Regions from separate parts of the Curvivirga sp. genome, predicted to be linked through region 1. Evidence: riboswitches for the same ligand, from Rfam matches in the RefSeq annotation. Region 1 holds a riboswitch; each other region holds the start of a gene.

Region 1 (2,205 bases):
GCCATTTTGTTGTGACTTCTGTTTCTGTCGGGCTTACCGGGGTGACACGGAAGACGATAGAATGATCAGGAAGGAAATGGTTCCAAGTTGTTGGATAATGGAATTTAACCAATGCACCTGCATCAGGAAGAGCAATGCGACCCAAAGGTTTTGTCACAGCTGGTTTTGTGTCCATTGTGTAACTTTGTGCCCCATCTTTTAATGGCATACGTGCAAGACGATATTGTCCATCTTGGTTGATGTGGAATTTAGACGTTAATCCAACGGCTTCGCATCGATCAAAATGAGCCTGTAAATGTTCAGGAGCTTCATCACCTTCAACGCCAGTGATAGAAGGATCATCGGAATAGGTGCGACATAAAGCCGGGTGGTTACCACCACAATGATAACATTCGCGGTTGTTTTCCCAAACCAGTTTCCAGTTGCCATTTTCGATAATCGTGCTTTCGAACGCGACCTTCGCATTTTCTAGATCGTGTGATTGCAAATAGGGCTCCGCAACTGATTTAAACTCTTCAAAATCTGGTGCATCATCAGCAAGGCAAATATAGACTAAACCTGCAACTGTACGACAATGTACTGTTTTTAAGCCATGTTGGGATGGATCAAATTCCGGTCCCATATCACGGGCCCAAAGCAAAGATCCATCCAACTCATATGTCCATTGGTGATAGGGGCATACAAGCTTAGGTGCTGTGCCTTTTGCCACTTTACAAATCACAGAACCTCTATGACGGCATGTGTTATGGAATGCACGGATTTGCTGATCAGCGCCCCGCACAATGACAACACTATATTCACCAACTTTATAGGTGACAAAGTTACCTGTTTTTGGAATTTCACAACTTGGAATGGCGAATAGCCATTCGCGATAATGAATGTTTTCTAAATCCGCCGCAAAAATTTCCGGATCGGTGTAGAACGGCCGCTCTAAAGAATGATTTGGCTTCCGTGTATTTAACAAAGACAACATATTAGGTGTCGTATTCATAATAACCTTGCTCCTCAAAAAAAGGTCGTTATGAATTACGGATTGGCTTTATTTATGGTGGGAACAAGGACCGAAAATGCTGCTGCCTAGCATTTTCATCGGTACCTATATCTCAGCCAAATCGCCCGCCGCAATTCTGTGGACTGTTACATCTAGGCTGGTTTCCGGGCTTAAAGGATGAAGTGTTACGCCTCATATTTGAACAACCTTCCCGGGTGGCTAGACCCAGTGGTATTTTGTTCAAACTACACCTTATTACCGTTGCGGGGGCAGCACTGGATTCGATTACTCTCACCAGTTTCCCAATTATCTCCATCTAGTTTTTGATCAGAAAACGAGATGGGGCACCAAAATGTAAATCTTGATCTCTCAAGATGAGCACACATTACCAATTTTTGTCTGGAGCATATTTCAATTTGCGCCAAGTTAAATTAATCTCGCGACGAAGTAATATAATTTTGAGAAAAAGAAATAAGCGAAATTTCAAAATTTGGGTCTTATTATGATGTTGGGGTCATAAAATTTGATCCAAAAAAATGAGGGTGGATAAATGAAGATTACAGTTGTCTCTGGAAGCATACGTGAAACGTCACAATCTGATCGTATTGCAAAGATAGTTCAAAATACAATTAATGAACTGGATATGGATGTTGAGGCGGATATGGTTTTTTTGAAAGATGAAAAGATACCGCTATGGGATGAAGGGAAATGGAAGGCTGACAGCGATATCACGAAACATTGGAAACCAATCTCGGATAAATTAAAAGCATCTGATGGTTTTGTGATCGTGACACCTGAATGGGCTGGTATGGCACCACCACATCTTAAAAACTTCTTGTTAATGTGTGAGGCGGGTGAGTTGGCCCATAAGCCTGCACAGATTGTTTCAGTGAGTTCTGGTATGGGAGGCGCTTATCCTGTTTCGGATTTACGCGTTTCAGGATCAAAGAATAATATGATCACATGGTTACCTGATCATATCATTTTGCGAAATGTCACAAATTTGTTCATTGAAGACTTACCGACTGACCTTGATACCGAATTATTGGCACGGATCAAATATAGTATGACTTATCTGGCGGCCACAGCAGAAGCGTGGAAACCTGTTCGTGATAAATATCAAAATCGTAAAGAGTATAAATTTGGTATGTAACTGAAACTTTATACGACGTTTAGAAACAAAAAAATGGGTATCGACTTTAATCATCGATACC
Region 2 (2,205 bases), 130 kb from region 1:
GCTTTGAATTCCTTTGCTAAGAACTGATCAATAGCAAAGAAGTTTTGTTGTATAAGTTCAACGGAACGCACGAAATCAGAATGTGGATCCCCGTATTTTTCAAAATTAATATCGCGCTTACCTGCGGATATTTCTTCCAAGTCTTTAATAAGACTGACTGTTCTTTGATACACACGAAAGAAGTAATAGCATATCGCGATGGTTGCGCATGCAGCTATAACTGCAAATCCAATACCTACAATCCAGTCGACTGCTAGAAAGCTATATATGGTTAGAACCCATCCTAACATGGATGCAATCAGTAGAGTTATTGTTATCGTTTTTGATGCAGAATTCATAACCGCCCCCAGCGAAATAATCCCTTGATGAATATAAGAAATTCATCTTCCTGAACATAATGTATTATTGATGAAACTAAATTTATTCGCAACAATAAGATGATTTCTTTTAAAAATGATTAATTTTTGTCGCATATGATAAAATAATTTTTGCTGACTTATTTAATTTGTCATACATAAATTTTACGGTGCCTATTTGATAGGAAAAGGGAATTTGGTGCTGCTATTATAGCAAATTCCAAAGCTGCCCCCGCAACTGTAGTTGATCGTTCCCATAATGGATAAGTATGGGGAATTTGATACAGGCCACTGAAATTTTCTTTAAGGGAATTTGGGAAGGCGTATCTATAGATCAAAAGCCAGGAAACCTGCCGTGATTTGTGTTAACTCTCATCGGGCGGGGTGCCCCGGAAGGAATATTATGTATCAGAATACATCTGGCTCTATGTCATCTAACGCATCTATGATAATGGCGCGTGAAGTTTTTATGCATTGGATTTTAACAATGCCTGTTAATGCGTCTCCTGCGGTGGAAGCGCAAAAAGTTCTTGAAAAACAAGATAGTCCGCTGGAAAATCTTCCCAAAGAAGTACAAAAAGATCTTCGTCATATGTTACGTCAGGTTGCAGAAAATATTGCAGCTATTCCTAAAAGGCGTCGACGTAATCGCCAGTTAGCGAACTGATTTCAGGGCTTCTAACTTAATAGCCTATCTATGATAGGTTATTAATCTGATTAATCTAATATTAATTGCTAGCCATCTTCGCAAAAATCTGTTCCAATCTTCGTAAATAATAAAAAAAGCCTAGCCAAAACCATTCAAGGGAAAGTTTGTTGGAGTGTGGTTTTGGTTCAATAGGGAGATGAAGAATTGACCGAAGCTAATCAGGTTGAAACTGTTGATAAAAGGCAACAGGCCGAAAGGGCTGCCTTTACGGCTCTTAGAGATTTAGGAACATTAAAAAATACCATTCGGGGTGAGTTTGAGGGCACCGTACACCATGTACAAGAAGCAAGTGCCGAAGCTGAAGCTTATTCTGTAGAAGTTTCCAAAGCAATTGATGCTGTTAGGGCGTTATCAGAAACGGCGCGTTCTGGCGCAGTGGAAGCGACGCAAAATGTAGAAGCTATGGCTGCGGCTACTGAAGAGATGAATGTCTCAATTGGTGTTGTTGGGGATCAAATTCAAAAAACTGCACAACGCGCACATGGGGCGGCAAATGATGCGCATGCAGCAGGTGATGTTATTGAGCGGCTCGTTTCGGCATCAGATAAAATTGGTGATGTGGTGAAGTTGATTGCAGGTATTGCCGGCCAAACGAATCTACTAGCTTTAAATGCAACCATTGAAGCGGCAAGGGCTGGTGATGCAGGTAAAGGGTTTGCAGTTGTAGCTGGTGAAGTGAAAAGTCTAGCGAGCCAAACCGCAGATGCGACAAAAGATATCACGGATCAGATTTCAGAGATTCAATCCGTCACCAAACAGGTTGTTGATGCAATTCAGAATATTTCATCTGCTATTCAGGAAGTGGAAGAATATACAAGTGAAGTCAATCATACAGTTGGTGAACAGGTAGAGGCCGTTCAGGAAATTGGCCAAAATGCTCAACGGGCGGCCTTGAGTACAAGTAATGTAACGGAAGCCATTGAAAATCTATCTGCAGAAATGGCGAATGTTGAGGCCACGTGCGATAACCAACATAGTAAGTCGAAAGAAGTGCACGATCAGGTTGTGCAAATGGAACTGCGTTTAGCTGTTGCTTTAGAAGAAGATGACACAACCGAAAATCATATGCTTAGTCATATTCCTTTTTCCATGCGAGGACGTGTTGAGGGTATAGGCGTATTTGATGTGCAGAATCTTGCA
Region 3 (2,205 bases), 650 kb from region 1:
CTTCAACAGCATCTTTATGGACAAGCCATTTTGTTGTGACTTCTGTCTCTGTTGGACTGATGGGGGTGACACGGAAAACAATTGAATGATCTGCAAGGAAATGATTCCAAGTCGTCGGATAATGGAATTTTAACAATGTACCTGCATCTGCAAATGGTGATCGGCCTAGCCATTTATTAACGGCTGATTTTGTGTCCATGGTATAGCTTTCAGCCCCATCTTTTAAAGGCATTCTTGCTAAACGGAATTGTCCATCCGTATGAATGTAAAATTGAGATTTCATTCCAACAGCTTCACATCTATCGAAATGAGCTTGCAACCTTTCAGGTGGGGTATTGCCTTCAATCTTGGTCACAACGGGATCATCTGGAAAACTTCGGCATAGGGCAGGATGATTACCGCCACAATGATAACATTCGCGATTATTTTCCCATACTAATTTCCAATTTCCTTTTTCAACAATTGTGCTTTCATAAGCGACTTTCGCATTTTCCAGCTCATGTGGTTCTAGATATGGTTCTGCAATGAACTTGAATTCGTCAAAATTGGGTGCATTTTCCGCAAGGCATATATAAACAAGACCTGCGACCGTTCGACAATGCACAGTTTTCAATCCATGTTGGGTTGGGTCAAAATCTGGTCCCATATCACGTGCCCACATAAGGGAACCATCTAATTCATAAGTCCATTGATGATAAGGGCATACAAGTTTGGGGGCAGTACCTTTCGCAACTTTACAAATGACAGATCCGCGATGTCTGCATGTATTGTGAAAAGCGCGTATTTGCTGATCTGCTCCCCTGACAATGATTACATTATATTCGCCAATTTTATAAGTTACGAAATTGCCTGTTTTGGGAATTTCACAACTAGGTATTGCAAATAGCCATTCTCTGTAATGAATGTTTGCTAAGTCATGATTGAAAATCTCTGGATCCGTATAAAATGGACGTTCCAAAGAATAATTCATGCGTCGCGTATTTAGTAAATTTTGAATATCGGTCACTTCGTCTCTCCTGCTGTTTCAGCTCTCATTCACGCCAGCAAAAGAAGACACATGGATAAACGCATTTAGGGCGCATCTATCTATTGTGCCATCATCGCCGCCCGCGATTTGGCAAGTTAAACGAGGCTGGTTTCCGGACTTCGAAGGGGAGATGTGGATAAAGGCCTTCCCGGGAAACCCTATCCCAGTGGCTACTTCTTTATCCTACCTTCATTACCGTTGCGGGGGCAGTGTCGGCCTTTCACCGACTTCCCAATTATCTTAAAGACGTAATATCTTTAAGCACCTCATATGGTGAAAATTTAGAAAAAATCCGGAGAGAGGTTCTTCTGTAAACGACTACGAAAACGTTATTCGCGACGATTATCTAGAAACTATATCGATTTATTGACTGATTTCTTTTTTAGAGTCTGTGATAAAAGCTTTATCATTCGTTTGGTGGATTCTTGAAAAGGCGCTAGATATGCATAAGACAGGCTATGTATCTTATTTGATGTGTTTTTATTGCCAAAAGTGATTTTTTCCGGGGCGCTGGAGGCAAGTACTAGACTTCCTCCCAACCAATCCCATATGGCGAGGACAACACCAAAGTTTTTATCGTAATGTCTGACATTGTTGGAATGATGAATTTGGTGTTGCGCAGGCGAAATAAAGAGTTTTTCTAACCAGTTTCCATAGGTGATGCGAACATGAGAATGGCGTAAATTAGATCCGGTAATGTTGAACAGGAAAATGATAAAGTTAGCCCCCAAAATATCGATTAAGGTCACATTTAATCCGAAGAAGAAAATAAAAAGCGCAATCACGAAACCTTGAATAAGAACAGCCCGGACACTGAAAAGAAGCGCTTCAACAGGATGAATTCTATAGACTGTGAATGGGGTAAGTTTCTCCGCATCGTGATGGATTTTATGGAACTGCCATAAAAAATGATTGCGATGCATTAAGCGATGTAACCAATATTTGGAAGCATCATCAAACAAAAAAATCAAGAATGTAAAAGACAAGCTAACGGCCCAATCCGGTAAGGTGCCTGCAACTGAAGGTCGACCGTTAAAGATCACGTGAAATTCTTCAAACAAATATGTGGCGACGGCCAGTTTCGTTAAAAGGATAGGCGCCATAAGCAGCATAAAAATACGATTGATTACGAAAATACTATAATCCAATCGGGCAGATTTACTGAACCAGATATCTTT
Region 4 (2,205 bases), 350 kb from region 1:
GACTTCACGAATACCATTGCCATCAGAATCTTTGATACCTGCAGCATCCAAAATTTCTTTGGCTTTTTCTACGTTGAACGGAAGGTCAACCGCTTTATTCACCCAAGATTTCATTTGTTGTGGGAAGATAGATTTTGACGCGGCACCACCCACATTTGCCAGTGCAACCTGAACCATCAAATCACGATCAAGCCCCAATGAAATTGCCTGACGCAAAACTTTGTGTTTCAACGGGCCTTTTTCTGTTTGGGGTTGAATAAAGAACAGACGTAAAGTTTCAGTTGCATAGGTATTAAAGTCACCGCTTTGTTTCACTTTATCAAATTCTTGTTCATTGAAGTTTGTAACAACATCAACGTCACCAGAACGCAATGCCAAGGCCGCAACTGAAGGATCAGGAATTGTATCTAAAACAAGACCGTCTAGATTTGGTTTTCCTCCCCAATACTGATCAAATCCAACGGTACGATAGAATTTTCCCGTTTCAGCTTCCTTGAAGACAAAAGGCCCAGTACCAATTAAAGGAAGTTCCTTAGTACCTTCTTTCATGACAGCAGCCGAAGGCTCAGTTAAAGACCAAAGAAAAGCAGAATTTGGTGTATTGGTTTCAAAAACAAGAGTGTGATCATCTACAATCTTAATTTCTTTGATACCAAGTAATTTCACAAGCCGTGGATTATGAGCCGAATGACCTTCTTCAGAAAGTTTTTCAAAAGACGCTTTCACATCTTGGGCGGTCATTGCACTACCATCATGGAATTTTACACCTTTGCGTAATCCAATTTTCCATTCTGTCGGTGATATTTGATCATAAGAAACCGCGAGCCTTGGGGCTTGTTGCATATCATAGGTCAGGCCAATTAGTGTTTCTGAAACCCCTGCGCGGTTACTGATCCAGCCATTTTGACGGGCACGTGGATCAGGCACGGAACCTTTAGGGCCAAAAGGCACGGCAACTGTCATAATATTTTCGTCGGCCATAGCCGTGGACAAATTTGTAGCAGTAAATGTTGCGGACGCAATCAAAGTGGTAGCTAATAGACCAGCTGCAGAAAAATTGTGTAATTTAGATAGCATAGAACTTTCCATATATTTGATATGTTATAACATAACATTTATTGTTTTGTGTTACGTTTGCCAACATCTTTTTTTGATCATCGATAGGTTGAGAGGGAGCCTTCCTATCAAAGCCAAAACAAAATTAAGCTATAGAAAACATATAAATCCATTTAACTGTGTAACTGAGTTAAACGGATCTCACATATTTATTTGGAAATTGATCAGATATATTGATTAATTCCCACCATAGCGACACAAGTTGCGTCACCACAATGGGTTGCCATGCCTTCAAACCTCCCCGTATGAAGGACGGGTAACGCTAATACTGGCAGGTCTCCTGACTATACGGATCTTTGCTTTTCGACATAACCTTCCCAATAGACGATTTTCTACCAGTGGCATTATCAGTCGACGCTAACCGTTTACAGTTGCGGGGGCAGTATTGGATTTTCACCAATTTCCCTTTTCACCTCAAAATTTGAAGCACCAATATCTGTAAAAATAGTTAAATGAGAACGATTCTCATGTCAATTAAATTTGCACCATTAACAAGAACGCACAATTCATACGTCAAGATGTATCAAAAATGCGAGGTCTTGCTTGTTAAGGATATGCGTTAATTTTATCACGAGACACCCCCTATTATTCTCGTATCAAGTCTATCTGTCGATCAGGCTTAAGTCATGCTGGGCTTTGAAGAAAACTCCCCACCTGTATTCAAACTAACTAGTTTATTTAACTGAGCCTAATAATCATTTTTAGGGTTTTCTTGTTGGATTCTTCCCCGTAATGCACATTGATCTGATCAACCAAAATATCGACAGTCAGGTTATTCCCCGCATCAATATTGACTGCTTTAGCGGCCTCAATCTGGGTCCCAAGGAGGGAAATACTCTAGATTACATCAAATAACTTCTTTCTCAAATCATCAAAGATTATATTAAGATCACGATCAACCTTCCCATCATCATCTAATAATACAAGATCATTCAATGACCCCATTCCACCAAACATACTTTTAATCTGGACCCTAAAATCATCTGGACACAGTGTTTTTTTTGCCGCGAGAGATTTCAATTTATTTGCCCAAAATGGAGAACAATTATTTTTCTCTAATAACTCTCCCATTTCGGACAAATATAGTTC

Evidence for each region. A riboswitch is a leader RNA that binds a small molecule or an ion and turns the genes downstream of it on or off. The one in region 1 is predicted to bind cobalamin.
Region 2: linked by a shared signal. The riboswitch ahead of ACOQOA_RS13680 (hypothetical protein) and the one ahead of ACOQOA_RS13055 (aromatic ring-hydroxylating oxygenase subunit alpha) in region 1 are both predicted to bind cobalamin.
Region 3: linked by a shared signal. The riboswitch ahead of ACOQOA_RS16165 (aromatic ring-hydroxylating oxygenase subunit alpha) and the one ahead of ACOQOA_RS13055 (aromatic ring-hydroxylating oxygenase subunit alpha) in region 1 are both predicted to bind cobalamin.
Region 4: linked by a shared signal. The riboswitch ahead of ACOQOA_RS11465 (ABC transporter substrate-binding protein) and the one ahead of ACOQOA_RS13055 (aromatic ring-hydroxylating oxygenase subunit alpha) in region 1 are both predicted to bind cobalamin.

What each region holds. Positions count from the first base shown of each region.
Region 1 covers NZ_CBDCOT010000009.1:1,613,749-1,615,953, forward strand. Annotated here, with positions in the region: gene ACOQOA_RS13055 (aromatic ring-hydroxylating oxygenase subunit alpha) at 1-991, opposite strand, end outside; cobalamin riboswitch at 1,129-1,358, opposite strand; gene ACOQOA_RS13060 (NADPH-dependent FMN reductase) at 1,542-2,144, shown strand.
Region 2 covers NZ_CBDCOT010000009.1:1,739,904-1,742,108, forward strand. Annotated here, with positions in the region: gene ACOQOA_RS13675 (methyl-accepting chemotaxis protein) at 1-338, opposite strand, end outside; cobalamin riboswitch at 508-729, shown strand; gene ACOQOA_RS13680 (hypothetical protein) at 760-1,023, shown strand; gene ACOQOA_RS13685 (methyl-accepting chemotaxis protein) at 1,210-2,205, shown strand, end outside.
Region 3 covers NZ_CBDCOT010000009.1:2,260,443-2,262,647, forward strand. Annotated here, with positions in the region: gene ACOQOA_RS16165 (aromatic ring-hydroxylating oxygenase subunit alpha) at 1-1,006, opposite strand, end outside; cobalamin riboswitch at 1,113-1,311, opposite strand; gene ACOQOA_RS16170 (sterol desaturase family protein) at 1,381-2,205, opposite strand, start outside.
Region 4 covers NZ_CBDCOT010000009.1:1,267,763-1,269,967, reverse strand. Annotated here, with positions in the region: gene ACOQOA_RS11465 (ABC transporter substrate-binding protein) at 1-1,077, opposite strand, end outside; cobalamin riboswitch at 1,369-1,565, opposite strand; gene ACOQOA_RS11460 (DUF6966 domain-containing protein) at 1,954-2,205, opposite strand, start outside.